DNA from 2 places in the Cryobacterium sp. TMT1-62 genome. Region 1 is predicted to be linked to the other one. Evidence: predicted binding sites of a transcription regulator. Region 1 holds the regulator's gene; the other holds the start of a gene.

Evidence for each region. Region 1 encodes HspR, which represses chaperone genes until heat shock. Its sites were predicted from a motif close to AAGTTGAGTCNNNNNGACTCAACTT; they were not measured.
Region 2: a site for HspR is predicted at 3,466-3,490, ahead of E3T34_RS12745 (ATP-dependent Clp protease ATP-binding subunit). Genes of this name have one in related genera too.

The regions. Positions count from the first base shown of each region.
Region 1 covers NZ_SOGZ01000031.1:80-14,511, forward strand. The annotation lists gene E3T34_RS08160 (class I SAM-dependent methyltransferase) at 476-1,612, opposite strand; gene E3T34_RS08165 (heat shock protein transcriptional repressor HspR) at 1,639-2,073, opposite strand; gene E3T34_RS08170 (DnaJ C-terminal domain-containing protein) at 2,076-3,083, opposite strand; gene E3T34_RS08175 (nucleotide exchange factor GrpE) at 3,076-3,696, opposite strand; gene dnaK (molecular chaperone DnaK) at 3,696-5,564, opposite strand; gene E3T34_RS08185 (MFS transporter) at 5,752-7,080, shown strand; gene E3T34_RS08190 (hypothetical protein) at 7,077-7,598, opposite strand; gene dcd (dCTP deaminase) at 7,642-8,253, opposite strand; tRNA gene E3T34_RS08200 (tRNA-Gly) at 8,326-8,396, shown strand; gene E3T34_RS08205 (hypothetical protein) at 8,486-9,250, shown strand; gene E3T34_RS08210 (hypothetical protein) at 9,566-10,249, shown strand; partial or broken gene E3T34_RS08215 (ABC transporter ATP-binding protein) at 10,246-10,926, shown strand; gene E3T34_RS08220 (ABC transporter permease) at 10,935-12,233, shown strand; gene E3T34_RS08225 (LysR family transcriptional regulator) at 12,259-13,149, opposite strand; gene alsS (acetolactate synthase AlsS) at 13,268-14,432, shown strand, end outside.
Region 2 covers NZ_SOGZ01000042.1:79,593-94,024, forward strand. The annotation lists gene E3T34_RS12735 (NAD(P)/FAD-dependent oxidoreductase) at 1-99, shown strand, start outside; gene E3T34_RS12740 (zinc-dependent alcohol dehydrogenase family protein) at 77-1,123, opposite strand; gene E3T34_RS12745 (ATP-dependent Clp protease ATP-binding subunit) at 1,229-3,418, opposite strand; gene E3T34_RS12750 (aminobutyraldehyde dehydrogenase) at 3,659-5,089, shown strand; gene E3T34_RS12755 (primary-amine oxidase) at 5,157-7,130, shown strand; gene E3T34_RS12760 (universal stress protein) at 7,167-8,054, shown strand; gene E3T34_RS12765 (APC family permease) at 8,070-9,623, shown strand; gene E3T34_RS12770 (DEAD/DEAH box helicase) at 9,687-12,992, shown strand; gene E3T34_RS12775 (fructose-bisphosphatase class II family protein) at 13,129-14,013, shown strand; gene E3T34_RS12780 (histidine phosphatase family protein) at 14,110-14,432, shown strand, end outside.

The DNA.
Region 1 (14,432 bases):
CCCTAGAAAGGAGCCCTACGGCCGAGGTTTTTGGCATTTGACATTGTGCACGCTGTTGAGTTCTCAAGGATCGGACGCACTCGACTTCAAACCCCACAGGGGCTGTCGCTTCGAGGCAACCTGTAAAACTTACCCACCCGACTAATCTCTGTCAAATCACGGAAAGCAGCCGATTCCGAGTGCGCCAAAGCGACTCGAAATCATCTACATACGCGACCTGACGACCAGCCGAAGAGAGATATTATTTTGGTTTAAACCCGAACATTCCCTAGTCGGGAGGATATTCGAGAAGAAACTAAATCTTCGTCCCACTTGAGGCCGGGAAGCTCTGCGGCTTTCCGCACCTGTGGGGTGACTAGAGAGACATTACGGTGAATTCTGGGGGTGCGCAACTCCCTCCCGCATCCCGGGCGTGTCGGCTCCGGCGCCCTGGCGGAAGCCCCCAGGTGCGGGCCTCACGGCGGTCCGGCGCGTCTCAGCGTCCGGTCGAGACCGTGACGGTGAACTTGGCGTTCCGACCGACCTGGTGTGTCGGCCCGACCAATCGCGTCAGCGCGGGGCGATAACCGAGGTGGGTGTTCCACACACTCCACAGTTCACCACCGGGCTGCAACACTCGTCCGGCATCCTCGAACAGTTTCAGGGCTATGCCGGCATGGACCGACGAGCCGATGTGAAAGGGCGGGTTCAGCACAATCAGTTCGGCCGAGGCATCCGGTTGGCTCTGGAGCGCGTCATCCCGCACGACCGTGACCCGGTCGGCGAGCGCATTGGCCACCATGGTGGCCCGCGCGGAGGCGACGGCCGCGGCCGACTGGTCGGTGGCGGTCACCCGCAGGGCGGGACGGCGTCGGGCGAGGGTGGCGGCGAGCACCCCGGTGCCGCAGCCGAGGTCGATGGCGCTCCGAGCATCCGTTTTCATCCGATCAAGGAACTCAAGCAGGTAGCGCGTTCCGATATCGACGGTCGCGCCGGCAAACGCAGCCCCGTGGGCGCAGATCGTGAGTCCCAGGTCGGCGTGCTCCACAGAATTCGGCCAGGTGGACACCGTCGGCTGAGTTGCGGAGGCAGTCGGAGCCGCTGCCCTGAGTACCCGCGACTTTTGCCGGGCCGACGAGACCTGCAGCTCGCCGAAGTGCCGGCGGAGCACCGCGTTCATGGTCGGCGTCATGTGCTTGATGCGTCCGCCGGCGATCACCACCACATCCGGTGCCGCGAAACGACGGATGGCGTCGGCGAACTCATCGAGCGCCGTCAGACTGCGCGGCAGCTGGATCAGTACCACCCGCGCGTTCGTCAGCAGTTCTTCGCCCAGGATGAGGGAGCGGTAGGAATCGGCGAGTCCAGCGTCGGCCGCATTCAGGGTGAGGGCCAACTCCCCAGAGAGGACATCCTGGTGCACCCGGATTCCCCGGGCCCCGGCCAGTGCGGCCGCGCCCAGGGTGAGAGCGCCATAGCGGTCCTCGATCACCACGACCTCGCCGGATCCTGCCTCGGCCAGCACGCCGGCCGCCTCGTCGAGGATCAGGCGGTCGCTCGCATCCACGGCGAAGAGATTGTCCGCTTCCACGTCGGGGAAACGCCTCAGGCGGTCAAAGGAAAAATCAGGCATTGCCTCAGGCTAGCCCGCAGGTGCGGCTACTTCTCGTCGCCGATCGGGCGGGAACCCAGGGGGCGCCAGATCACGATCTGGTTGGACCGGCGCGTGCGCGTACCGGCCCGCATCGAGATGACCTCACCGGCCGAGCCGGCCGCGAAGACGCGGCGGCCCGGACGGTTGAGCAGTTCATCGGCCAGCGCAGACTCCAATTCGCGCAGCCGCGATTCGAGCGTGCGCACGTGGTCCTCGAGGTCAATGATGCGACGGATCCCTTCCAGGCTCACACCCTCGGCACCGAGCTCCGCGATCTCGCGGAGCTTGGCCACATCCCGCATCGAGTACCGGCGAGACCGACCGGGGGTGCGGTCGGGACTCACCAGCCCCAGGCGATCGTATTGGCGCAGCGTTTGCGGGTGCATGCCCGCAAGCTCGGCGGCCATCGAGATTACGAAAACCCGGGTGTTCTCGTCCACCGTCAGTCTCTCGCCTTCGCGAGGAGTTCGTCGCGCGGATTCTCCTTCGGCAGTGCTTCCGCGAAGGCCGCGAGTTTCTCTTCGGCGTCCTTCGACAGATGAGACGGAACGGCAACCTGAACCTCCGCCAGCAGGTCCCCGGTGCCCTTGGGCGTCACGACGCCACGCCCCTTGACGCGCAGCACGCGCCCGCTCGGGGTGCCCGGGGCGATGCGCAGTTTGACCGGCGCTCCGCCCAACGTCGGCACCTCGATAGTGGCGCCGAGCGCGGCCTCGACGAACGTGACCGGAACGGAGACCCGCAGGTTCAGCCCATCGCGTTCGAAGACCGGGTGCTTGCGCACGTTCACCGTGAGTACGATGTCGCCGGACTCGCCGCCGTCAGGGCTGTGCTGCCCCTGGCCGCGGAGCTTGATCTTCTGCCCGTCGGCCACCCCGGCCGGGATCTTCACCTTGATGGCGCGGCCATCCTGCGTTTGCAGGGTGATCTGGTCACCGTGCGTGGCCGTGATGAAGTCGACCGTTGTCGACGCGATCACGTCGCGGCCGCGAGTCGGCCCGCCGTAGCCGCGGAACCCGCCGCTCGAGGTGCCGAAACCGCCGCCACCCTGACCGCGGCCGAACATGCCGCCGAGGAGGTCGTCGAAACCGCCCTGCTCATAGGAGTAGCCGGGCTGTTGTTGCCGCGCGCCCCCACCGAACATGCCTCCGAAGACATCATCGAAGCCTCCGGCCTGCCCGCCACCGGGGCGCGGGGCGGTGAAGCGGGCCCCACCGCCCATCGCGCGCACAGCATCGTATTCCTTGCGTTGGGCAGGGTCACCGATCACCGAGTGTGCCTCGCTGATCTCCTTGAACGTCGCCTCGGCCGCAGGGTTGCCCGGATTGGAGTCCGGGTGATACGTGCGGGCGAGCTTGCGATAGGCCTTCTTCAGCTCGGCCGGGGTGACGTCCTTTGACACACCCAGGACCTTGTAAAAGTCCTTATCGAACCAGTCCTGGCTAGCCATCGCTCGGTACCTGCACGACGACCTTGGCCACGCGCAGGAGCGACGAGCCGAGGAAGTAGCCGGTCTCGATCACGTCACCGACGGTCTCCGACTCGATGCCCGCGGTGGGCAGCTGGAAGATCGCCTCGTGGATGGTCGGATCGAACGGTTCGCCGACCGTGCCGAAGGACTTCACGCCCAGGCGCTCGACGCTCCCCCGCAGTTTCGCGGCGATCGTGCTGAACGCCGAGTCTTCGACCAGGTCGCCGTGCTTCTCAGCGCGGTCGAGATCGTCGAGCACGGGAATCAGGCCCTTTACGACATCCACGGTGACGCGCTCACGCTCGACCTCGCGGTTGGCCTCGGTGCGGCGACGGTAGTTGGCGTACTCCGCGGTGACCCGCTTGAGGTCGGCGAGGTGCTCGCTCGTGGGCTCGTCGACTTCCCGCGTGGCGGCGTCCAGGATGTCTTGGACCGTCAGCTCGTCCTCTTCGATACCCTCGGCGGACGCCTCGTCGATGTCCTCGACACTCACACCTTCGGCTTCCGCCTCGGCGTCGGTCCCGGGGGCACCCTCAGTGGATGCCCCCTCGTCAAACGGCTCGTCGCCAGGACGCTTGTTGTCGTCTGCCATTACTTCTTGGCCTCGTCTTCGTCGTCGACGACCTCGGCGTCAACCACGTCTTCGTCGGAGCCGGCCGCGTCGGCGGTCGGCTCGGAGTCGGTTGGGGCACCGGCCGCGGCATCCGCCTGGCTGGTCTTGTAGATGGCCTCGCCGAGCTTGCCCTGGCTCTCGTTGAGCTTGTCGAAGGCCGTCTTCACGGCCGCATCGTCGTCGCCGACGAGAGCGGCCTTGAGGGCGTCGACGTCGGCCTGAACCTCGGACTTCACGTCCTCGGGCAGCTTCTCGTCGTTCTCCTTGATCAGCTTCTCGATCGAGTAAGCGAGCTGCTCCGCCGTGTTGCGGGTCTCGGCTGCCTCGCGACGGCGCTTGTCCTCGGCGGCGTGCTCTTCGCCCTCGCGCACCATGCGCTCGATGTCTTCCTTCGCGAGCGAAGATCCGCCCGTGATGGTCATCGACTGTTCCTTGCCGGTGCCCTTGTCTTTGGCAGACACGTGCACGATGCCGTTGGCGTCGAGATCGAAGGTAACCTCAACCTGCGGGATGCCGCGCGGGGCCGGCGCGATGCCGGTCAGCTCGAACGTGCCGAGGTTCTTGTTGTCGCGGGTGAACTCGCGCTCGCCTTGGAAGACCTGGATCGCGACGGACGGCTGGTTGTCGTCGGCTGTGGTGAAGGTCTCGCTGCGCTTGGTCGGGATGGCCGTGTTGCGCTCGATCAGGCGCGTCATGATGCCGCCCTTGGTCTCGATGCCGAGGCTCAGCGGGGTGACGTCGATGAGCAGGACATCTTTGCGCTCACCCTTCAGCACGCCGGCCTGCAGTGCGGCGCCAACGGCGACGACCTCGTCCGGGTTGACGCCCTTGTTCGGGTCCTTGCCACCGGTCTCGGCCTTGACGAGCTCGTACACGGCGGGCATGCGGGTGGAGCCACCGACGAGAACGACGTGGGCGATATCTTCCACCTTGACCCCGGCTTCACGGATGACGTCCTGAAACGGCTTCTTCGTGCGGTCGAGCAGGTCTTCGGTCATCTTCTCGAACTGGGCGCGGGTGAGCGTCTCGTCGAGGTTGGCCGGGCCATTCTCGGTCAGGGAGAGGTACGGCAGCTGGATGCTCGTCGACATGCTGCTCGAGAGTTCCTTCTTGGCCTGCTCGGCGGCTTCCTTGAGGCGCTGCTTGGCGATCTTGTCCTTGGAGACGTCGACGCCGGTGGTTTCCTTGAACTTCTTGATCAGGTGATCGACGATGCGCTGATCCCAGTCGTCGCCGCCGAGGCGGTTGTCACCGGCAGTCGACCGCACCTGAATGGTGGAGAAGTCGTCGTCCTTGCCTACCTCGAGGAGGGAGACGTCGAAGGTTCCGCCGCCGAGGTCGAAGACCAGGATGAGCTCGTCTTCTTTGCCACGGTCGAGGCCGTAGGCGAGTGCGGCCGCGGTCGGCTCGTTGATAATACGCAGCACGTTAAGGCCGGAGATCTCGCCGGCCTCCTTGGTGGCCTGCCGCTCGGCATCATTGAAGTACGCGGGAACGGTGATGACGGCATCCGTCACCTTGTCGCCCAGGTACGCCTCGGCATCGCGCTTGAGCTTGGCCAGGATGCGGGCCGAAACTTCCTGCGGGGTGAACTTCTTGTCGTCGATGGCGACATTCCAGTCGGTGCCCATGTGGCGCTTGACCGACGCGATGGTGCGGTCGACGTTGGTGACGGCCTGGCGCTTGGCGGTCTCGCCGACCAGCACCTCGCCGTCTTTGGTGAAGGCGACGACGGACGGCGTGGTCCGGAAGCCTTCGGCGTTTGCGATGACGGTGGGTTCTCCACCTTCGAGGACGGCCACCACAGAGTTGGTGGTTCCGAGGTCGATGCCTACTGCACGGGCCATGTGTGCGTTCTCCTTTAAAGTATGTTCTCAGCTCGATTTCACAGAGTTGAGTGGTGCTGGCTCAAGTGTGCCAGTGTCCCAAATCGAAAGTCAAGCCACGCACCTGAGAGTTGAGCGTGAACGACTCAACTTTGAGATTTCGTGCAATCGATGGTCTCCGGCCACCCACATCCACTAGCCTCAGCGCATGACCGGGATCGCGGAGCAGGGCAGCACGGATGCCCGGGAGCTGCCAGACAAAACGAGCAGACGCCGCGTAGTGGCCTGGAGCTTCTGGGACTGGGGCTCTGCCGCGTTTAATGCGGTGGTCACCACCTTCGTCTTCACCGTCTACATCACGGGCAGCTCGTTCGGCGACAAAGACGTCATTTCCGCCCAGCTCGGTTGGGCCCTCGCCATCGCCGGCTTGCTGGTAGCGGTGCTGGCCCCGATCACCGGACAGCGCTCGGACACCTCCGGGCGGCGCAAGCTGTGGCTCGGCGTCAACACGTTCATCGTGGTGGGCCTCACCGCGGCGATGTTCTTCGTGGAGGCGTCACCGAGCTTCCTGCTGCTCGGCCTCGTTCTGGTGGCCGCCGGCAACGTCTTCTTCGAGTTCGCCAGCGTCAACTACAACGCCATGTTGTCCCAGGTCTCGACCGCGCGCACCATCGGCAGGGTCAGCGGTTTCGGTTGGGGCATGGGCTACATCGGCGGCATCGTGCTGCTGCTCATCGTGTACTTCGGTTTCATCAGCCCCGACGTGGGTCTGTTCGGGGTGACCAGCGAGAACGGCCTCTCGGTGCGGGTCACGATGCTCATCGCGGCCGCCTGGTTCGGCCTGTTCGCCCTGCCGGTGCTGTTCTCGGTTCCCGAATACCGTTCTCCCGTTGCGGTGCGCCGGCCCCGGGTGAGCTTCCTCCGTTCCTACGTCGTGCTCGGGCAGGACATCATTCGGCTCTGGAAGACCAGCCGCCAGACGGTGTACTTCCTGATCGCGAGCGCGATCTTCCGCGACGGCCTGGCCGGGGTTTTCACCTTCGGCGGGGTGCTCGCGGCATCCGTCTTCGGATTCTCACCCGGCGAGGTGATCATCTTCGCTATCGCCGCCAATGTCGTGGCGGGCGTGGCCACCATCATCGCCGGCGCGCTTGACGACCGGGTCGGCGCAAAGCCGATCATCGTGACCGCTCTGATCGGCCTGATCGTGTTCGGCAGCATCGTATTCCTGCTGCACGACGGCGGTCAGATCGTGTTCTGGACCGCCGGCCTCGCCTTGACGCTCTTCGTCGGGCCGGCCCAGTCGGCCAGCCGCACCTTCCTGGCACGCCTGATCCCGGCCGGCCGGGAGGGTGAGGTCTTCGGGCTCTACGCCACGACGGGCCGCGCGGTGAGCTTTCTGGCGCCGACCATGTTCGCCCTGACGGTGACGATCTTCGGCGAAACCTATTGGGGCATCCTCGGACTTATGTTGGTTTTGCTCGTGGGGCTGCTTCTCCTGCTTCCGGTGAAGGCCCGCCAGGACCAGATTGGCTAACGGATGCGGGTGGCCTCGTTGTGCTCGACCAGCACCCAGGTGGAACCCTCGTCGTTGGAGACCCAGCCCTCCCAGGCGTAGGCGTCAGGTGTGATCGAGACGAAGTTCCAGCGGATCGGGCGGCCGTCGGTGCCCGTGCCGTCCTGGCGCAGGCCGTTGCGGTGGGGGGTCGCCACGAGGTGGCAGTACTCGCCGGATGCCGGGGCGAAATAGCTGACCCGCCACACGCCGGCGTAGGAATCATAGACTCGCACGGCCGTGGCGACGGTCTCGAAGCCGGTCGGGTGCGAGTCGCTCACGACGACCTCGACGTCTTGCACCGCACGCCCGTCGAGCACGAAGTCGACGATCCAGGTGAATTCGCGCCCGGTCCATTCGCCGGTCGTCTCGTCGAGGAGGGACCCGGTGGCGGCCCAGGCGCCGACCAGCTGGCCGAAGCGGCGCATCCGCCCCGGGTAGTCGGGTGTCGGTCCCGGCGCGACGAGCGCCTCGGCAAAGCTGGGCACGGATGTGGTCATGGGCCGATTTTACCGGGCGCGTGTTGCATGCGTGTGAACCGGGCTACTCGGCTCCGGTGGTCGATCCCATCGAGGCCTCCCGCACATCCGTGCAGTGGAAGTTCTGGAACGACCGCGACGCGGTCGGCCCGCGCTGGCCCTGGTAGCGGGAGCTGTATTCGCTTGAGCCGTAGGGACGTTCGGCGGGCGAACTCAGCCGGAAGAAGCAGAGCTGACCGATCTTCATGCCGGGCCACAGCTTGATCGGCAGGGTGGCGACGTTGCTCAACTCGAGCGTCACGTGGCCGGTGAAACCGGGATCGATGAAGCCGGCGGTCGAGTGGGTGAGCAGGCCGAGCCGGCCGAGCGAGCTCTTGCCCTCCAGCCGCGCGGCGACGTCGTCGGGCAGGGTGACCTTCTCGTAGGTGGACCCGAGTACGAACTCACCGGGGTGCAGGATGAACGGTTCGCCCGCGGCGGTCTCGATCAACCGGGTCAGATCGGGCTGGTCTTCGGCCGGATCGATATAGGGGTACTTGTGGTTGTCGAAAAGGCGGAAGAAGCCGTCGAGTCGCACGTCGATACTCGACGGCTGAATCATGTCGGCCTGGTACGGCTCCAGACGGATTCGTTCCGCGTTGATTTCAGCCTTGATTTCGCGATCCGAGAGCAGCACGGTTCCAGCCTAACGGCGCGGACTTGATATGCTGGCACGGTTCCGTTCCGGGCTTGCCTGCGCGACGGACATGCGGATGTAGTTCAATGGTAGAACTTCAGCTTCCCAAGCTGATAGCGCGGGTTCGATTCCCGTCATCCGCTCACTTGTCATATTTCCCGGTCCTGTGATGCGGCTCGGTGATGCGGCTCTGTGCTGCCCCACGTCGGCGGCCTCCGGTATCGTCGAGACTATGACCGACCCGACACTGCGTATGCCGAACACCGTGCTGCGGGTGGTGCTCGACCTCGGCGTGCTGCCCCTGGACATCCCCCCGCTGCCCCCGCGTTTCCGGCACCCGGAATTCGACGCGGACTGGGACGACGAGGAGCAGGTCGCCGGCATCTTCCTCGGCTTCGACGACGGAGAGTTCCACCTGGACATCCTGGAAGAAGGAGTCGAGTACCACTTCCACAACGCGGACGGGTCTTCGAGCGATGACAGTCCGTGGCCGGCCGCCGACACCCAGGCCCTCGTCGACTGGGCGACCGGCTTCGTGCTGCACGTTGCACCGCGCCTCCCGGATCTGCTGGAAGACTCGGATGAGGCCGCCGAATGGCACCATGTGGGGCTGCCGGTGTACTCCCGCGATTACGGGCCGGTCCCGCTCGAAATCATCGACGTGGAGTTGGAGGGCGAGCAGCTGATGCTCCCCTGGCTCGGGTCCGGCCACATCGCCGACGATCACCTCGACGGATCTGACCACCCGATCGCGCTCCTCTGGAATCCGGAGCACGAAGATCCGGATATCCCGATCGCACGGGTGTGGCTGAACCCGAAGACCGGGGAACCGACAGCGCGCGCGGAAGCAGGGGTGGACTGGTCGGCCGTGGGGCTCACCAAAGCGGAAGTCCTGTCATGGGCGGAGAGCCTGTACCTGAACAATCACGTGATCGGCGATCCGGCCCAGATGATCATGCGAGCCGCACTGGAACGCATGGCAGGGCTCGACCGCTAGCTGAGTGAGTCCCAACCCGTTGGGTTGCATGACTCCCGATAGCTCCGATCCGACAGCCCCCGTGGACTTTGTTCCTCAGCGGCGGAGCGCCGGGTCCGTCGCCGCACCAATTCGACGGAGATTCCCGTATATGGGACCATTTTTTCGGGTTTCCGGGCCGTTTCGGGCAAAAACTCCGTCGAATTCGTTCGGGCCGGCGTTGCCGGCAGCGAGCGCGCCCTCGCCGCGGCGAAAACGGGCGACGAACCCGCTGCGATCGCGGATGCCGCGGACGCCGCGGACGCCCTCACCCTCGCAAAAACCCGGCTCGATTCGGTGCTCGCGGCTCGCGACACCACGGCCGAGACATCCGCCCTGCGGTCCGCCGAACAGCAGGCGACGAGCGCGCGTGACGCGCTCGCCACGGCGAACGAGGCCACCATGACCTATCTGCCGGCATGCGAAATCCTGTACCTGCCGGGTCTCCCCCGCCGGGTCGACGAGGTCACCGTATCCCGCGGCACCTCGATCACGGGCTCCGTGATGCGCGTCTCCGGTGCCACGATCCAGATCAACGCCTCCGCCTCGGCGAGCGATGCCAAACTCATGAAGGTCGGCAACGCCGCCGTGCTCTCGATGCAGGACGATTCCGAGCACGGCGCCACCGTGACATCCGTCGCCGTGGCCGAGGCTAAAGAGGGAACGGATGCGGCGAGCGGACGCTTCACCATCCTGCTCACGCCCGACGACCTCACACCCGGGCAGCTCCAGAGCATCCAGGGCAGCAACCTGCGGGTCACCATCCCGGTCAGCTCCACCGACGGGGAGGTGCTCGCTGTGCCGTTGGCCGCGCTTACCGCCGGCCCGGGCGGGGAATCCCGGGTCGAGGTGTCGACCGGATACGGAAAAAAGACCGTGCTGGTCGAGGTGAGCGCCGGGCTCGCGGCTGACGGTTACGTCGAGGTGCAGGCGGTCGACGGTTCCCTCGAGGAAGGGGACCTCGTCGTGGCCGGGCGATGAGCCGACCGGCCGTCGTGGAGCTCATCGACGTCACCCGCTCCTTCCCCGGCCCGCCCGAGGTCCAGGCGCTCACATCAATCAACCTGCGGGTAGAGAAGCAGGACTACCTCTCGATCGTCGGGCCGAGCGGGTCGGGCAAGTCGACCATGCTCAACATCCTCGGCCTGCTCGACCGACCGAGCGTCGGCGAGTACTACCTCGACGGAGCGCTCACGGGTCTGGCCGGCGAGGCGGAACGCGCGGCGCTGCGGGGCGGCAAGATCGGCTTCGTGTTCCAGGCCTTCCACCTCATGCCGCACCGCTCGGTGTGCGATAATGTGCTGCTGGCCACGATCTACAGCAAAGTTCCGCGCGCCGACCGCGAATGACGGGCCCGCGCCGCCCTGCACCGGGTGCACCTGGACCACCGGATCGACTTCCTGCCCGGCACTCTCTTCGGCGGCGAGCGCCAGCGGGTCGCGGTCGCGCGGGCCGTGGTGGCCTCGCCCCAGCTGCTGTTGGCCGACGAGCCGACCGGCAACCTCGACGCCTCCACCTCCAGGGAGGTCATGGACCTGTTAGAGGAGCTGAACGCCGGCGGCCTCACGCTCATCGTCATCACCCACGACCGGGCCGTGGCGGATCGCGCCGGGCGCACCATCAGCATCACCGACGGCCGCGTGAGCGAAACAACATGAAATTGCGGATGCCGAACCGCCGTCGAGCGACCAGCGCTCCGGCCCCGGTAAGCGACGGTGACCGCGGGGCCGCGCCGGCCATCACCCGCGCCGACCGGTTCTCGGTGCAGGACCTCATCGTCGAGGCGGGCTATGGCATCGGGGCGCGCCCCACCCGCCTGATCATGACCACGCTCGGGACCACGATCAGAATCGCCTCCCTGGTGGTGACAATCGGATTCGCCCAGACGGCAGCCGGCCAGATCGTCCGCCAATTCGACGCGGTCGCGGCCACCCAGGTCGTGATCGAGCCGGGGAGCACCGACGGGATGAACGGCTCGGAGCGCGCGACCGGGCGACTGCCTTGGGATGCCCCGGACCGGGTCAGCCGCCTGGCCGGGGTGGAGCTGGCCGGCCTCGTCAGCGAGGTGCCCCTCGATGCCGTGACCATTACCGCGGTGCCGGTAAACGACCCGTCGGAACCGGCAACCCTGGGCCCATCGCTGATGGCCACCTTCCCCGGACTGCTCGACGCGGTTCGCGGCAACATCGTGACCGGCCGGTACTTCGACACCAGCCACGATGCCAGGGCCGATCGGGTGGCGGTGCTCGGTTCGCGCGCGGCTGAGCGCCTGGGCATCAACCGCGTCGACAGCCAGCCCTCCATCTTCATCGGCGACTCCTCATATACCGTGATCGGCATCATCGATGGGATGGAGCGACGCTCCGACCTGCTCGACGCGGTGGTCGTGCCGATGGGCACCGCGCGCGCCGACTTCGGCCTGACCGGCCCGGATGAACTGCAGATCCGGATCGCTCTCGGCGCCGGCAAAGTGGTCGCGGAACAGGCTCCGCTCGCCCTGGACCCCAACGCTGCGCAGAACTTCGAGGTACAGGCCCCGTCGGCTAGGTCCGCCCTGCGCGAGAACGTGCAGGCCGACGTGAACGTCATCTCCCTGATTCTCGGCGTGCTCGCACTCGTCGCGGGCGGACTGGGGATCGCGAACGTCACTCTGCTGTCGGTGATGGGAAGGGTGGGCGAGATCGGGCTGCGCCGGGCCTTGGGCGCCACCAAGCGCAACATCTCGAGCCAGTTCATGGTCGAATCCGTGGTCATCGGCCTACTCGGCGGCCTGATCGGAGCCGCACTCGGGGTCTTCGCGGTGGTGATCATGTCGCCTATTCAGCAGTGGGCGCCGGTCGTCGACCCCTGGCTCGCAGCCGGGTCGGCGCTGCTCGGGGCCGTCGTCGGCCTTGCCACCGGGGTCTACCCCGCCCTGAAGGCGTCGAATATCGAGCCGATCGTCGCCCTGCGCGGGGGCAACTGACGCACCCTGTCGGCCCCGCCTCGCATCAGCCGCGCGCCTCGTCGGCGACGAGCGCGAGCTCCACGAACGCGCGCACGGCAGCCGACGCGCGCCGCTTGCGCGAGGCCGCCAGGTACACCGTGAAATCGGGCAGATTCGCCACGGGAAGCCGGTGCACGTCGAGCGCGTCGTGGGCGGTGAATTCGGGCAACAGGGCCACTCCGAGGCCGTTGGTCACGTATTCGGCGGCCGTTCCGATATCGGAGACCTCGATCATCACCCGCCGCTCGAGGCCGGCAGCGGTGAAGGCATCGTCCACGATCTGACGGCTGGCGTAGCCGGGCGGCAGATCGATGAACTCCTCCGGCACGAGGTCGCCCAGGCCCACGGCCGACGCGGAGGCGAGCCGGTGGCCTTTCGGCACCACCAGCACCATCGGCGACGAAGCGATCGGCACGGCTGAGAGCGCCGTCGGCGCCGGGCCGCTGAGGGCGAGGAAGGCCAGGTCGAGTTCGCCCGAGACGAGCTCGTCGACCAGCCCGGCCGACCCCCGCCGGGCCGCGCGCAGCCGCACGCCGACGCCCGGATGGCCGGCGCGGAAGAGACCGAGCAGCCGAGGCACATTGACGAGCGTGACCGAGGTCATCAGCCCGATCACGATGGACCCGGTGATGGCGCGGGTGGTGTCCTGGGCGGCGTCGCGCACCTCGTTCACGGCGTCGAGGGCGTCGCGCACCTTCGGAAGCAGCAGTTCGCCAGTCGTAGTGAGCCTGATCTGGCGGCGGCTGCGATCGAACAGTTCGACGCCCAATTCGCTTTCGAGCGATCGAATGCCGGCCGAGACGGCTGACTGGGCGATGGTGAGCCGGTCCCCGGCGCGCGTGAAGCTCAACTCACCGGCGACGGCGCTGAAGAATTCGAGCTGTCTCAATTCCATGGGCCTAAGCATCTCATTTTCAGATCGTTTGCATCGCTACTCGGCGTTGCTTGTTATTGAATGTGCAGCGACGATGGAGGGGAGGCCGATTCAGAACGGCGATCCGGGAGGCATCACAATGACCACTACTTCACCGCTCCAGAGCGACGACGACACAACCGAGACCACGCTCGTGCGCTCTGACGCCGGCACCCCCGCTCCGTCCACCCGCTCCGCCGAACGCGTGGTGGAATGCCTGAAGGCATACGGCGTGCAGTGGGTCTTCGGCGTTCCCGGCGCCAAGATCGACCCGGTCTATGACGCTCTCATCGACGATGGACCCGAGGTGATCGTGGTGCGTCACGAGCAGAATGCGGCCTTCATGGCCGCGGCCGTCGGGCGTCTGAGCGGCCAGCCGGGCGTCGTCCTGGTGACGAGCGGCCCAGGCACCTCCAACCTCGCGACGGGCCTGCTGACGGCGACGACCGAAGGCGACCCGGTGGTCGCCCTCTGCGGCGCGGTTCCGCGCGCAGACCGGTTGAAGCGTACCCACCAGACAATGGATGCCGTGGGCATGCTGTCCGCCGTGACCAAGTCCGCCGGCGAGGTGAGTGTCGCCGACAACGTGCCGGAAGCAATCGCGAACGCGTTCCGCGAGGCAACCCAGGAGCCCAAGGGCGCCGCCGCGGTTGTTCTCCCCTACGACGTGCTCACGGACTCGACGACCGTGTCGATGACGCATCCGCACTGGGTGCCGCAGCTGGGCGCCGCACCCTCCAAGAGCGTGCAGCGCGCTGCCGCCCTGCTGAAGGATGCGCAGTTCCCGGTCATCCTTGCCGGCGCGCGGTCCGGCTCGGACCAGGCCGTCGCGGCGCTGCACCGCCTGCTGGGCGTCGCCGGACTGCCCGTCGTTGAGACGTTCCAGGCCGCGGGAGTCATCTCGCACGAGCTCGAAGAGCATTACCTCGGACGCGTGGGCCTGTTCCGCAACCAGCCCGGGGACATCCTTCTGCACAAGGCCGACGTGATCCTGACCGTCGGCTACGACTTCGTCGAGTACGAACCGTCGAAGTGGAACAAAGACCACCTGCGCGTGATCATCCACCTGGACGAACTCTCCGCCGACCTCGACGACTACTACCGCCCCACGCTCGAACTGCGCGGCGACGTCGCCGAGACCCTCGACGCCCTCGCCCGCCAGATCAACGGGCTGTCGATGCCGGTCGCCGCCGCGGCCGAGGTAGCCGAGCAGCGCGCCCGCCTCGCGCACGCCGACCAGCCCACCGGTCGCCGGGACGAGTCCG
Region 2 (14,432 bases), on a different contig from region 1:
CCGGCCGCGGTGACCCTGCCCGTCGCGGTGATCGAGCCCGTCGAGATCCCCCTCCCGACACGTGTGATCTCCGTGCCTACGGGAGCAGCATCACCTTGATGGCGCGGCGCTCGTCCATGGCGGCGTAGGCCTCGGCAACCTCGGCCAGCGGCAGCTGCAGGTCGAACACGCGGCCGGGGTTGATGGCACCCGAGAGCACCTCCGGCAGCAACTCTTCGACGTAGCCGCGAACGGATGCGACGCCGCCGTTCAGGCCCACGTTCCGCCCGAACAGCGGGCTAACCTCGATCGGTCCGCCGGTGGGCACGCCCACGTAGCCGACCATTCCGCCGGGACGGGCCGACGCGATGGCCTGCTCCATCGACTCCTTGGTGCCGACGCACTCGAGCACGCAGTCCGCGCCGATGCCGTCGAACAGCTCACGGATGCGGGCCACGCCGGCCTCGCCGCGCTCCTCGACGAGCTCGGTCGCGCCGAACTCGCGGGCCACGATCTGCCGTTCGGGGTGACGCGACATGGCCACGATCCGGGAGGCCCCGAGCCGCTTGGCCGCGATGATGGCGCAGAGGCCGACCGCGCCGTCGCCGACGACGACGACCGTGCTGCCCGCGGTCACACCGGCGGAGACCGCGGCGTGGTGGCCGGTGCCCATGACGTCGGCGAGGGTCAGGAGACCGGGAACCTGGGCATCGGTGGGCAGGGTCGGCGTCGCAACGAGCGACCCGTCGGCGTGCGGCACGCGCACTTTCTCGCCCTGGGCGCCGTCGGCGAAGCCGCCGAGCTGGTCGTCCGAGCCCCACCAGCCGCCGTTCAGGCAGGAGGTGCTGGTGCCGTTCTGGCAGTTGATGCACGTGTTATCGCAGTCGTAGAACGGCGCGATGACGAAGTCGCCGACCTTGACCCGGCTGACGTCGGCGCCGATTTCCTCGACGATGCCGACGAACTCGTGGCCGATTCGTTTCGGCTCCTCGGTGGGATGGATGCCGCGGTAGGGCCAGAGATCTGAGCCGCAGACGCAGGCTGCGACGACGCGCACGATGGCGTCACCGCCGGTGGAGAGAATCGGATCGGATACTTCTTCGAGGCGGATGTCCCGTTCCCCGTAAATCACTGTTGCACGCATGCTTCGACCCTATGCCAGCCCCCCTGACCGTCACCGGGGCAGGGGGCCCGTTCCGTCGTATTCCCGCCGAATTCCGCTAAACGCGAAATCCGGCGACGGATAGAACTACAGCAGCGCGTCGTCGTCGAGGTCGGCCGGGTCCACGACCAGCAACGGGGCGGATGCGACGCTGAGCGATTCCCCGTCCGGCGCCAGGTCCACCCGCACCGTCTCGCCGTCCCGCACGGCGCCCGACAGGATCGCGGTCGCCAACCTGTCGTCGATCTCGGTCTGCATCAACCGCCGCAGCGGGCGCGCACCGTAGATCGGGTCATAGCCGCGTTCCGCCAGCCAGGTGCGGGCATCCGGGGTCACGCCCAGCTCGAGCCGCCGCTCGATCAGCCGCTTTTCCAACCGGTCAACGAGCAGCCCGACGATCTGGCCGAGGTCCTCCATGGACAGCGATTCGAACACGACGATGTCGTCGAGACGGTTGACGAACTCGGGCTTGAACGTCTTGCGCACGAGTGCCTGCACGGCCGCCTCCTTCTCGTCCCGGCTGAGCACCGGGTCGATCAGGAACGCCGACCCGAGGTTCGAGGTCAGCACCAGGATCGTGTTGCGGAAGTCCACGGTGCGGCCCTGGCCATCCGTGAGCCGGCCGTCGTCGAGCACCTGCAGCAAGACATCGAAGACCTCCGGATGCGCCTTCTCCACCTCGTCGAACAAAATCACCGAATACGGGCGGCGGCGCACGGCCTCGGTCAGCTGCCCGCCCTGCTCGTAGCCGATATAGCCGGGAGGAGCCCCGACCAGACGGGACACGGAAAACTTTTCCCCGTACTCGCTCATGTCGATGCGCACCATCGCCTTTTCGTCGTCGAAGAGGAACTCGGCGAGCGCCTTCGCCAGCTCCGTCTTGCCCACGCCGGTCGGCCCGAGGAAGAGGAACGAACCGGTCGGCCGGTCCGGGTCGGAGATGCCGGCCCGGCTGCGGCGCACGGCGTCGGCGACCGCGCGCACGGCCTGCTTCTGCCCGACCAAGCGGTGCCCGAGCTCACCCTCGAGGTTCAGCAGCTTCTCCGTCTCGCCCTGCAGCAGCCGCCCTACCGGGATGCCGGTCCACATCGCGACCACGGCGGCGATGTCCTCCGCGGTGACCTGGTCACCGACCATCCGCGGCCCATCCTGCTCGGTCTGCTCCGCTTCGGCGAGTTCCCGTTCGATCACCGGGATGTCGCCGTAGAGCAGCCTGGACGCCTTCTCCAGGTTGCCCTCGCGCTCGGCCACCTCGGCCTGGCTGCGGGTGCTCACCAAGCGCTTCCTCAGATCGCCGATCCGGTTGAGCGAGGAACGCTCCTTGTCCCAGCGGTCCTGCAGTTCAGCAAGGGCCACCGTGTATTCGGCAAGGTCAGCACGCAACTTCCCCAGGCGAGCCTTAGAGGCGTCGTCCTTCTCTTTTTTCAGCGCGAGCTCTTCCAACTCCAGCCTCTGCACCCTGCGACGCAGTTCGTCGATTTCCACGGGAGCGGAGTCGATCTCCATCCGCAGCCGGCTGGCCGCCTCGTCGATCAGGTCGATGGCCTTGTCCGGCAGCTGGCGGGCGGTGATGTACCGGTTGGAGAGGGAGACCGCGGCCACCAGCGCCGAGTCCGCGATCGACACCTTATGGTGGGCCTCGTAGCGCTCCTTGAGCCCGCGCAGGATGGCCACAGTGTCTTCCGCACTGGGCTCGTCGACCAGCACCGGTTGGAACCGGCGCTCGAGGGCGGCATCCTTCTCGATGAATTCGCGGTACTCGTTGAGCGTGGTCGCACCGATCAGGCGCAACTCGCCGCGGGCGAGCATGGGCTTGAGCATGTTGGAGGCCGCCACGGACCCTTCGCCGCCGCCGGCACCCATCAGGGTGTGCAGCTCGTCGACGAAGGTAATGATCTGCCCCTGCGCGTCGTTGATTTCCTTGAGCACGGCCTTGAGCCGCTCCTCGAACTCGCCGCGATACTTGGCCCCCGCCACCAGGGCCGCCAGGTCGAGGGAGACCAGCTGCTTGCCCTTGAGGGAGTCGGCCACATCGCCGGCCACGATGCGCTGGGCCAGTCCCTCCACAACGGCGGTCTTGCCCACGCCGGGTTCACCGATCAGCACCGGGTTGTTCTTGGTGCGGCGGGTGAGTACCTGACTGACCCGCCGAATCTCCGCGTCCCGCCCGATCACCGGGTCAAGCTTGCCGGTCCGGGCGATCTCGGTGAGGTTGACACCGTACTGCTCCAACGCCGTCTTCGCTTCTTCCTGGGGCGGTTGCTGACCTGCTTGCATCGGAAGATCCTCTCTCGGGCCGGCCGCTCTCGTCGCAGGTCGGCAAAAAGCTGAGCCTGTTGGACTCAAGTTTAGGGGACATCGAGAAAACGCGCCAGCGGTCCGGAGACAACTCGGCGGTGCTACGGCGGCAGCCCCATCACGACCCAGTTTTCGTCCGGGTATCCGAATTCCTCTGTCGGATGCCATACTTACCGAACAAAAGACCCGTTTCTACACTCAGCGCAGAGGATCAGGCCCGTGGCCACCCCCACCCTTAAAAACTTCATCAACGGCCGCTTTGTCACTCCCTCCGGCACCGAGCTGCTCGACATCGTCGATCCCACAACGGGACGCCGGGTTGCCCGGGCCCCGGTCTCCACCGCGGCCGACGTCGACGACGCGATGACCGCCGCGAAGACCGCCTTCCGCACCTGGGGCCGCACCACTCCCGCCGAGCGGCAGCGCGCGCTGCTGCGCCTCGCCGACGCGATCGATGCCGAGAGCGACGCCATCGTGGAGGCCCAGCACCGCAACACGGGCCAACCTCGCGCCACGATCGCCGTTGACGAGGTCGCGGCCGGCGCCGATCAGCTGCGCTTCTTCGCCGGTGCCGCCCGACTGCTCGAGGGCAAGTCCGCCGGTGAATATCTGCCCGGCATGACCTCCTGGGTACGCCGCGAACCGATCGGCGTGGTCGGGCAGGTCACCCCGTGGAACTTCCCCTTCCTGATGGCCATCTGGAAGATCGGCCCCGCGCTGGCGGCCGGCAACACCCTCGTGCTCAAGCCCAGCGACACCACCCCGGAGTCGACCCTCGAACTCGCCCGGATCAGCCAGGGCATCCTCCCCGACGGCGTGATGAACATCGTGCTCGGCAACGGCGGCACCGGGGCCGCGATCGTCGAGCATCCGGTACCCGGCCTGGTCTCGATCACTGGCAGCGTGCGGGCCGGTATGGCCGTCGCCGCCGGCGCCGCGAAGACGCTCAAGCGGGCCCATCTCGAGCTCGGCGGCAAGGCGCCGGCCCTGGTCTTCGCCGGCGTCGACGTCAGCGTGACCGCCGCCGCCATCGCCGACTTCTCCTTCTATAACGCCGGGCAGGACTGCACGGCCATCACGCGAGTGCTCGTGCACGAGTCCATCCATGACGAGTTCGTCGACGCACTCGTCGCCGAGGCCCGCAGCCGCACTACCGGGTCGGCCGACGACGCCGACAACTACTTCGGGCCGCTCAACAACGTCAACCATTTCGGCGACGTCTCGCGCAAGGTCGCGGCCCTGCCCGACCACGCTGTCATTGCCACCGGCGGACACCAGGTCGGCACCGAGGGCTTCTTTTTCGAGCCCACAGTCGTCACTCAGGTGCGCCAAACGGATGCGATCGTGCAGGAGGAAACGTTCGGCCCGGTGATCACGGTGCAGCCCTTCACGTCGGAGGAGCACGCGGTCACGCTCGCGAACGATGTCAACTACGCGCTCGCCTCCAGCGTGTGGACCCTCGACCACGCCACGGCCATGCGGGTCTCCCGCGACCTCGACTTCGGCGCGGTGTGGATCAACACCCATCTCCTGCTGACCGCCGAGATGCCACACGGCGGTTTCAAGCAGTCCGGATACGGCAAAGACCTGTCGATGTACGGCGTCGAGGACTACACCCGGATCAAGCACGTGATGAGCGCGCTGGAATAAACACGGGTCTCGACAGGCTCGACCACCGCCAGGCTCGACCACCGCCAACGAGAACAGAGGCCCCTCGATGACTTTCCACCCGCTCGACCCGCTCTCCGCCGCTGAGTTCACCTCCGCCGTCGCCATCCTCGCCCGCGAGCGCGGCGTCGCCGACGGGTGGCGGTTCACCTCGATCGAGCTGGTCGAGCCGCCCCGGAGCGCCGTCGCCGAGTTCACAGCTACCAGCGCGGTTCCCGACCGACGCGCACGGCTGGTTGTGCTCCACCGCGCCGAGAACACCACCTGGGTGGGCGTCGTCTCGCTCACGACCGACGCCCTGCTCGAGTGGGAAACGGTGCCGGGGATGCAGGCGAACTTCACCGTCGACGAGTGGGAGGAAGCCGACGCCGCCCTTCGCGCCCACCCCGATGTGATCGCCACTCTCGCCCGCCGGGGCATCACCGACCTCGACCTGGTCTTCATCGACACCTGGACCTACGGCGACGCGGTAATCCCCGACCGGTATCGCGGCCGCCGCCTGGGCTGGTCAGACGTCTGGGTCCGGGCGTCCACCGACGCCAACCCCTATGCGGGACCGGTCAGCGGCCTGCACTTCGTGCTCGACGTCAACACCATGGAACTGCTCGAGGTGGAGGACTCGTTCACGGTCGAACCGCCGGCGGGAATGGGCGAATACGTGCCGCACCTGGTGCCCCGGCGCATCCGGGATCGAAGCCCGCGCCCGCCGCTCACCCCGCTCGACATCGGGCAGCCCGACGGCCCGAGCTTCACGCTCGACGGCAACCTGATCGAGTGGCAGAACTGGTCGCTCCGGGTGGGCTTCAACTACCGCGAGGGCATGACCCTGCATACCGTGGGCTACCGGGACGGCGGCCGGGTGCGGCCCATCGCCAACCGGTTGTCGTTCGCGGAGATGGTCGTGCCCTACCGCGACCCCAGCGTCGACCATTTCCGTCGCACCGCCTTCGACATCGGCGAGTGGGGCCTCGGCTTCATGACCACCTCGCTCGAGCTCGGCTGCGACTGCCTCGGCGAAATCCGCTACCTCGATGCCGTGCTGCACAACAGCAAGGGCGAGCCGTACAGCATCCCGAACGCGTTCTGCATCCACGAGGAAGACAACGCGGTGCTCTGGAAGCACGTCGACCACAACGGCAGTGCCGAGGTGCGCCGGATGCGCCGGCTCGTCGTGTCCTTCCACGTCACGGTAGCGAACTACGAGTACCTCGTCTATTGGCGCTTCTACCAGGACGGCAACATGGAATGCGAGGTGCGCGCCACCGGGATCATGGTGGTGACGCACCTCGACGAGGGCCAGCCGCATCCCAACGGAACCCTGGTCGACACGCGCACCTACGCGCCGTTCCACCAGCACTTCATCGTGGCCCGGATGGACCTCGACGTCGACGGCCGCGAGAACACGGTGTTCCGCACCGAGACGCAGGCCGAGCCGATCAGCGCCGCAAACCCGCTCGGCCTCGCGATCACCCAGCTGAACACCCCGATCGAGACCGAGGGGTTCGACGACTACAACTGGGACACCCAACGGGCCTGGAAGGTCGTGAACGAGAACTCGCTCAACGGCCTCGGCACCCCCGTGTCCTACAAGCTGGTGCCCGGCGGAGCCATCCCGTCCTTCTTCGACCAGGCGGCGCCTGCCCTCCAACGCGCCCAGGTGATCGGGCACACGGTCTGGGTCACCCCGAACGACGAGTCCGAACGCTGGCCGTGCGGCGAGTTCGTCAACCAGAGCGCGGTCGACCACGGCCTGCCCGAGTGGATCCAGGCTCGCCGGCCGGTGCGGAACGCCGATATCGTGCTCTGGTACGTCTTCGGTATCCACCACATCACCCGACCGGAAGAGTGGCCGATCATGCCGGTCGACACCGTGTCGTTCTGGCTCAAGCCGGTCGGCTTCTTCGACCGCAATCCGTCGCTCGACGTGGAACGCAGCCCGGCGCACTGTGCGCCGGGCGAGCACGCCGAGCATGACCATGAACATGACCAGCCCGCCCATAATCCACAGCACTATGACCACTGAGTGCGACACCCGTCGCGAACCGAGGGAGAAACCAGCGTGACCCGAGTAGCCAACTACGTCATCGCATACGAAGCGACCGAACGGGGCAATGACACCGTCGAGCTGGGTGTCGCGCTGGCGCGCCTGACCCGCTCCGAGCTGCGTCTGTGTCTTGTGCTTCCGCATCATTCATCCACCGTCCCGGCCCGGGTCGGTGCTTCCACCTCCCCCGACTACCAGGCTCTGCTCGAGGAGCAGGCCCTCGAATGGCTGGAACAGGGCAAGGCCCTGGTTCCCGATGACGTGGTCGCCTCCACGCATCTCTTCTACGCCGACTCCACCACGGAAGGGCTGCTCCAGGCCGCTCGCGCGTTCGACTCGGACCGCATCGTCGTCGGGGCCTCACGCCGCGGCCTGATGAACCGATTCACGATCGGCAGCGTGGCCAACGCGCTCCTGCACGCCTCGCCGGCGCCCGTCGCCCTCGCGCCCCGCGGCTACAAGGCTCCCGCACAGCTGACCCGGATCACCTGCGCCATCGGCACCCGGCCGGGCTGGAAGACGCTGCTCGACTCACTGGTGGCCTTCTCGGCGGACCTCACGGTCGACCTGCGTTTCGTCACGCTCGTGGAGGTCGACGCCGGTCGTCGGCACCCGGTCGACGAGAGCGAGAGCCAGGCCCACCTCGACGGCGTCCTGGAGTACTTCCAGAGTCGGTCGAAGGCGCGCGGCACCATCACCACCGAGGTCGCGTCCGGGCACACCGTCGAGGCCGCCGTCGAGGCCCTCGACTGGCAGCCGTTCGAAATCGCCTTCGTCGGCTCCAGCCGGCTGGCTCAGCCCACCACGATTTTCCTCGGCATCACCGCGCACCGCATGCTGCACGCGCTCCCCGTTCCCCTCATCGTGGTCCCCACCGGCACTGACGCCCGTAAGCCGCACTGACCCTAAGGACAGTCCATGACTAGCCAACATCCCTCCTCGGGCTCCACGCCCGGCACCTCCACCCTCACCGGCGGCCTTTCCGAGAAGGGCCTCAGCGCTGGCTCCATCGGGCTTCTCGGCGCCACGGTCATCGGCATCTCGTGCATCGCGCCGGCGTACACCCTGACGGCCTCCCTCGGCCCGACGGTCGCGGCCGTCGGCACCCAGATGCCGGGCATCTTCCTGGTCGGGTTCATCCCCATGCTGCTGGTGGCGCTCGGCTACCGCGAGCTCAACAACGCCATGCCGGATGCCGGCACCTCCTTCACCTGGGCCACCCGCGCCTTCGGGCCGTGGCTCGGCTGGATGGGCGGCTGGGGTCTGATCGTCGCGACGGTGGTCGTGCTCTCCAACCTCGCCGGAGTCGCCGTCGACTTCTTCTATCTGATGCTCGCCCAGCTTCTCGGCAACCCGAGCCTCGCCGACCTGACGAACAATGTTGTGATCAACGTGCTCACCTGTCTGGTGTTCATGGTGGCGGCCTGTTATGTCTCGTACCGCGGCATGGAGACCACGAAGGCCGTGCAGTACGTGCTCGTGGCCTTCCAGCTGATCGTGCTGGTCTGGTTCAGCGTCGCCGCCCTGCTGCAGGTCGTAGAAGGCACCGCCTTCGATGCCCTTGCGTTCAGCGCCGACTGGTTCAACCCGTTCCTCGCCCCTTCGTTCTCGGCCTTCGCGGCCGGGGTCTCGCTCTCGATCTTCATCTTCTGGGGCTGGGACGTCACCCTGACCATGAACGAGGAGACCAAGAACCCGAAGACAACCCCCGGGCGTGCGGCGACGTTGACCGTGGGCATCATCTTCGCGCTCTACATCCTCGTGTCGGTCGCCGCCCTGATGTTCTCCGGCATCGGCGCCGGCGAATTCGGACTCGGCAATGAGGAGATCCAGGGCAACGTGTTCGCCGCCCTCGCCGGACCGGTGATGGGTCCCTTCGCCATCCTGATGTCGCTGGCCGTGTTGTCCAGCTCGGCCGCGTCGCTGCAGTCGACCTTCGTCGGGCCGGCACGCACCATGCTATCGATGGGCCACTACAAAGCGTTCCCGAAGCGGTTCGCCTCAATCAGCCCGCGCTACAAGTCCCCGGCCTTCGCCACCGTAATGGCAGGAATCGTGGCCTGGGGCTTCTACGCGATCATGCGCGTGCTCAGCACCGATGTGCTCACCGACACGATCCTGACCCTGGGCATGATGATCTGCTTCTACTACGGGGTCACCGCGTTTGCCTGCGTCTGGTATTTCCGCGACTCGCTGAACGGGCCCCGGGCCATCCTGCTCAAACTCCTGGCGCCGCTGATCGGCGGGGTCATCCTGCTGGTCATCTTCGCAACCACTCTCTACGACAGCATGAACCCCGACTACGGCAGCGGATCGAACATCGGCGGGGTCGGGCTCGTGTTCATCCTCGCGATGGTGCTGTTCATCGGCGGCCTCGTGCTGATGCTGATCCAGCGCAGCGTCAACCCGGCCTTCTTCCAGGGAAAGACGTTGACGAAGGGGTCCTCGAAGGAACACGGGCACGTCGAGTAGCCCCCTGATGCGCCCGGCCGGGCACGGCCGGCCGGGCTGGGGCATGGAAGAATGGTTCCTGCCATGGCCCACACGTTCAGCTCCCACGACATCGCGCTCCTTGTGGGCAGCCAGGCGTTCTCACGCGGCGAACGCTACGCCCGCAACGGCCACGTTGATGCCGAGACCTGGTTCGGCTCGAACACCCAGCTCTTCGGCATGGTGCGCGGTTCTCACCCGACGCCCTATTCGGTGACCGTCTCGTTCACCCTTGATTCCGCCGGCGCCGCGGTGCGGGCATCCGGCGTCTGCACCTGCCCGATGAAGCGCAACTGCAAGCATGTCGCCGCGCTGCTGATCGCGAGCCAGGGCGGCGCCGTGGGCCGCAGCCTCGGCGGAGTGCCGGGTGCCCCCGCCACCGCCCTGGGCCGCGAGCCCGGGTCGGCCGTCGGCACCGCCGGGTTCTCCGCACGGGCAGCGTGGCGAAGTACGCTGGCTCCTCTGGCGCGACCGGATTCCGCGCCGTCCGCAGACACCCGCCTCGCCCTCCAGTTCCAACTTCTCGCTCCCGAGCACGGGCGTTTCGCCAGTCAGCCGGGGCTGCGCCGGCTGGCGGCGCGGCCCGTGATGATGGGCAAGCAGGGCAAGTGGATCCGGGGCAGCGTCACCTGGGAGAACCTGACCACCGACGGGTCGCTCGACCGCGGCCAGCTGCGGGTGCTCTCGGCGCTCTACGCGCTGCAGTTCGCGGCCCGCCCGTACTACGCCACCTCCACCCAGTGGATTCCGGTCGACGCTTTCCCCGACCGAGCGCTCTGGGACCTGCTCGACGACGCGGCGAACGCCGGGCTCCCCCTGGTCTCCGCCACGGCGCAGCAGGATCCCGTGCTCGTCTCGCCCGTTCCTGCGTGCCTCGAGCTGGACATCCGTCGTGTGTCCGACGGCCTCACGCTGCGCCCCGTCCTGCTGCTGGGCGACGAGCCGCAGGCGCGCGGCACGTTCGGGTTCATCGGCAACCCCGCCCACGGCGTCTACACCTGGGCGGGCCAGTCCGGCAGCGATTCCCCGCAGATCACCCTCGCCCCGCTGTCGGGCGAGATCAGCCGGGAGCTGCGGGCCATGGCGGCCTCCGACACCATCGCGGTGCCCGGCGCGGACGAGGCCGACTTCCTGGCCGAGTTCTACCCGTTCCTTCGACACCGGGTCACCGTGACCAGCCGGGACGAGTCGTTCGCCCTGCCCGAGACCCCGCAGCCCGTGCTGGCCCTGACCGTCACGCACCAGATGGATGCCCGCATCACCCTGCACTGGGTGTGGCACTACCCGGAATACCACCAGCCACTCCGCCCGGTGCCGGACGATGACAGGTTTCGCGACGGCACCCGGGAGGGACAGATCCTGCACGACGTGCAGGCGCTCCTCACCTCCGTGCCGGCCCTGGTAGGGCAGCAGAGCGGCCTGCCGGTACTGATCGAGCGCGCCACCCTGGCCGGCACCGCCATGCTCGGCTTCCTCGACTCCGTGGTGCCGACCCTGGCGGCCGCAGACCATGTCACCGTGCTGGTCGCCGGCGATGCCCCCGACTACCGCCAGGCCGACGAGGCGCCGGTGATCACCGTGGGCACCACCGAACGCCCGGATGACCGGGACTGGTTCGACCTGCAGGTGGCCGTCAGCATCGACGGCGAGGAGATCCCGTTCGACAGCCTGTTCCGGGCCCTGGCGGTCGGTCAGCAGCTGATGATCCTGCCCAGCGGCACCTGGTTCAATCTAGACCGCCCCGAACTGCACACGCTCCGCCGGCTGATCGAGGAGGCCCGAGGGCTGCAGGACGCCGGCGCCGAGTCCCTGGGGATCAGCCCGTTCCAGGCCGACCTCTGGGAGGAGCTGCAGTCCCTCGGGGTCGTCGCCGGCCAGGCGGCCGCGTGGCGCGACACCGTGTCCGGGCTCACCGACGTCGCCCAAATTCCGGAACAGCCGCTGCCGGCCGGGGTCGACGCCACCCTGCGCGGCTATCAGCAGGCCGGTTTCGAGTGGGTGAGCTTTCTCTACGACCATCAACTGGGAGGCATCCTCGCCGACGACATGGGCCTCGGCAAGACCCTGCAGGCCATCGCCCTGATGGAACGCGTGCGGGAGCAGCCGGGGCAGAGTGCGCCGTTCCTGGTCGTGGCACCCACCAGCGTGGTCTCCAACTGGGCGGCCGAGTGCGCCCGATTCGCGCCCGGCCTGCGGGTGGCCGCGATCACCGAGACCGCCGGCAAGCGCAGCAGCACTCTGGCCTCGCTGCACGCCGGCGCGGACGTCGTCGTCACCTCGTACACGCTATTCCGGCTGGACTTCGGCGACTACGAGGCCCTGGCCTGGTCCGGGCTGCTGCTCGACGAAGCCCAGTTCGTCAAGAACCGCAAGTCCCGCGCCCACCAGTGCGCCCGCCGCCTGGCCACCCCGTTCAAGCTCGCGATCACGGGCACGCCGCTGGAGAACAACCTGATGGAGTTCTGGTCGCTGCTCTCAATCACGGCACCGGGACTGTTCCCCAGCCCAGGCCGCTTCGGCGACTACTACCAGAAACCGATCGAGAAGGATGCCGACGGCGACCGGCTCGACCAGCTGCGCCGCCGCATCCGCCCGTTCATGCTGCGCCGCACGAAGGAGCAGGTGGCCGGCGACCTGCCCACCAAGCAGGAACAGGTGCTTGAGCTCACGTTGCACCCGAAGCACCGCGCGGTCTACGACACCCACCTGCAGCGGGAACGGCAGAAGGTGCTCGGCCTGATCGACGACATGAACTCCAACCGTTTCGAGATCTTCCGCTCGCTCACCATGCTGCGCCAACTCAGCCTCGATGCCAGCCTCTACGACACGAAGTACGACGACATCCCGTCGACCAAGCTCGACGTGCTCCTCGAACTGCTGGAGGACGTCGTCGCCGGCGGGCATCGCACCCTCATTTTCAGCCAGTTCACAAAGTACCTGGGCAAGGCCCGCGCACGCCTCGACGCCGCGGGCATCAGCTATTCCTACCTCGACGGCAAGACCCGCAACCGGGCGCAGGTGATCGAGAGCTTCAAGGCCGGCGACAATTCGGTCTTCCTGATCAGCCTCAAGGCCGGCGGATTCGGCCTGAACCTGACCGAGGCCGACTACGCCATCCTGCTCGACCCGTGGTGGAACCCGGCCACCGAGGCGCAGGCCGTGGACCGCATGCACCGGATCGGCCAGACGAAGAACGTCTTCGTCTACCGCCTGGTCTCCCGGGACACGATCGAGGAAAAGGTGATGGCCCTCAAGGCCACGAAGGCCCGCCTCTTCGAGAGCGTGATGACGGATGGCGCCGCGCGCGGGACCGCCCTGACGGCCGCCGACATCCGTGAGCTGCTCGCTTAGCCCACGCACCGGTACCCGCCCGCTGAGTCGCCCCCTGAGTCGCCCGCGCTGTCGCCCGCACGAGTGCCCGCCCCGGGCACGCGAGTAGGCTTTCAGCTGCCGGTCACAAGACCGCCGTCCCAGCAAGAGGTAGCCCATGCCGCAGCACCGCCCGTTCGCTCCTCTGGCCGAATCCACCGTGATCGGAGCCGAGGGCTGGCCGGCCGGGCTGGTCGCCACCGTGCGCGCGTCGACCGAGGCGGCGGCACGCGCCACACTGCCCTGGGTGGGTCGCGGCGACAAGATCAACGCCGACCAGGCGGCCGTCGCCGCCATGCGTGCCGTTCTCCTGACCGCGCCTTTTCGCGGAACCGTGGTGATAGGCGAGGGCGAAAAGGACCAGGCCCCCATGCTTGCCAACGGGGAGCAGCTCGGCACGGGGAACGGACCGGACTGCGACATCGCAGTCGACCCGCTCGACGGCACGACCCTCGTCGCCCGGAACCTGCCCGGGGCGGTGTGCGTGATCGCCATCTCCCCCCGAGGCACGATGTTCGATCCCGCCGGTGTTTTCTACATGGAGAAGCTCATCTCAGGCCCAGCCGGTCACGGCGTGCTCGACCTGCACGCCTCCGCCACCCGCAACCTCCGTGCGTTCTCGCTCGCCAGCGGCATCCCCGAGACCGCGCTCACCGTCGCTGTGCTCGACAAACCGCGCCACGTCGAACTCATCCGCGAACTCGGGTGCGCCGGAGCACGCGTGCTCCGCACGGCCGAGGGTGACGTCTCCACGGCCATCGCCGCCGCATCGACGGATGCCGCGGTCGACCTCTCGATGGGAATCGGCGGTACCCCGGAAGGCGTCATCGCGGCCTGCGCCGTGCGCGCCCTCGGCGGCGTGATGCTCGGGCGGATGGCCCCGCAGAGTGAGCCCGAAGAGCGCGGCGCCCGGGCCGCGGGCCTCGACCTCGCCCGCATCTACGACGCAGCAGACCTGGTGACGAGCAAGCACGTGCTTTTCGCGTCGTCCCCGGTCACCTGAGCCACCGCGCTCTGCTCCAAAAGTCGATCCGCCCGATGTTCGACCCGGTCGAGACCCGATTCATCTCCCGACCTCAGCCCGAGGCAGAATAGAACGGTGAGTTCCACAACTACCTTCGCCCTGATCCGCCACGGCCAGACCGACTGGAATGCCGCTCTGCGTATCCAGGGCCACTCCGACATCCCGCTCAATGACACCGGGCGTGGCCAGGCAGCGGATGCCGTCGGCCACCTGGCCGCACAGGAGTGGGACTTCGTCGTCTCCTCACCGCTCAGCCGCGCAGCCGAGACGGCCGATCTCATCGCCCGGGGCCTCGGCCTGACCGTCACCGGTCGCATCCCAGGGATCGTCGAGCGCAACTACGGTCCCGCCGAGGGACTGGGCGCAGGCCCCGAGCTGGACGCGCTCCGCGTCCCCGG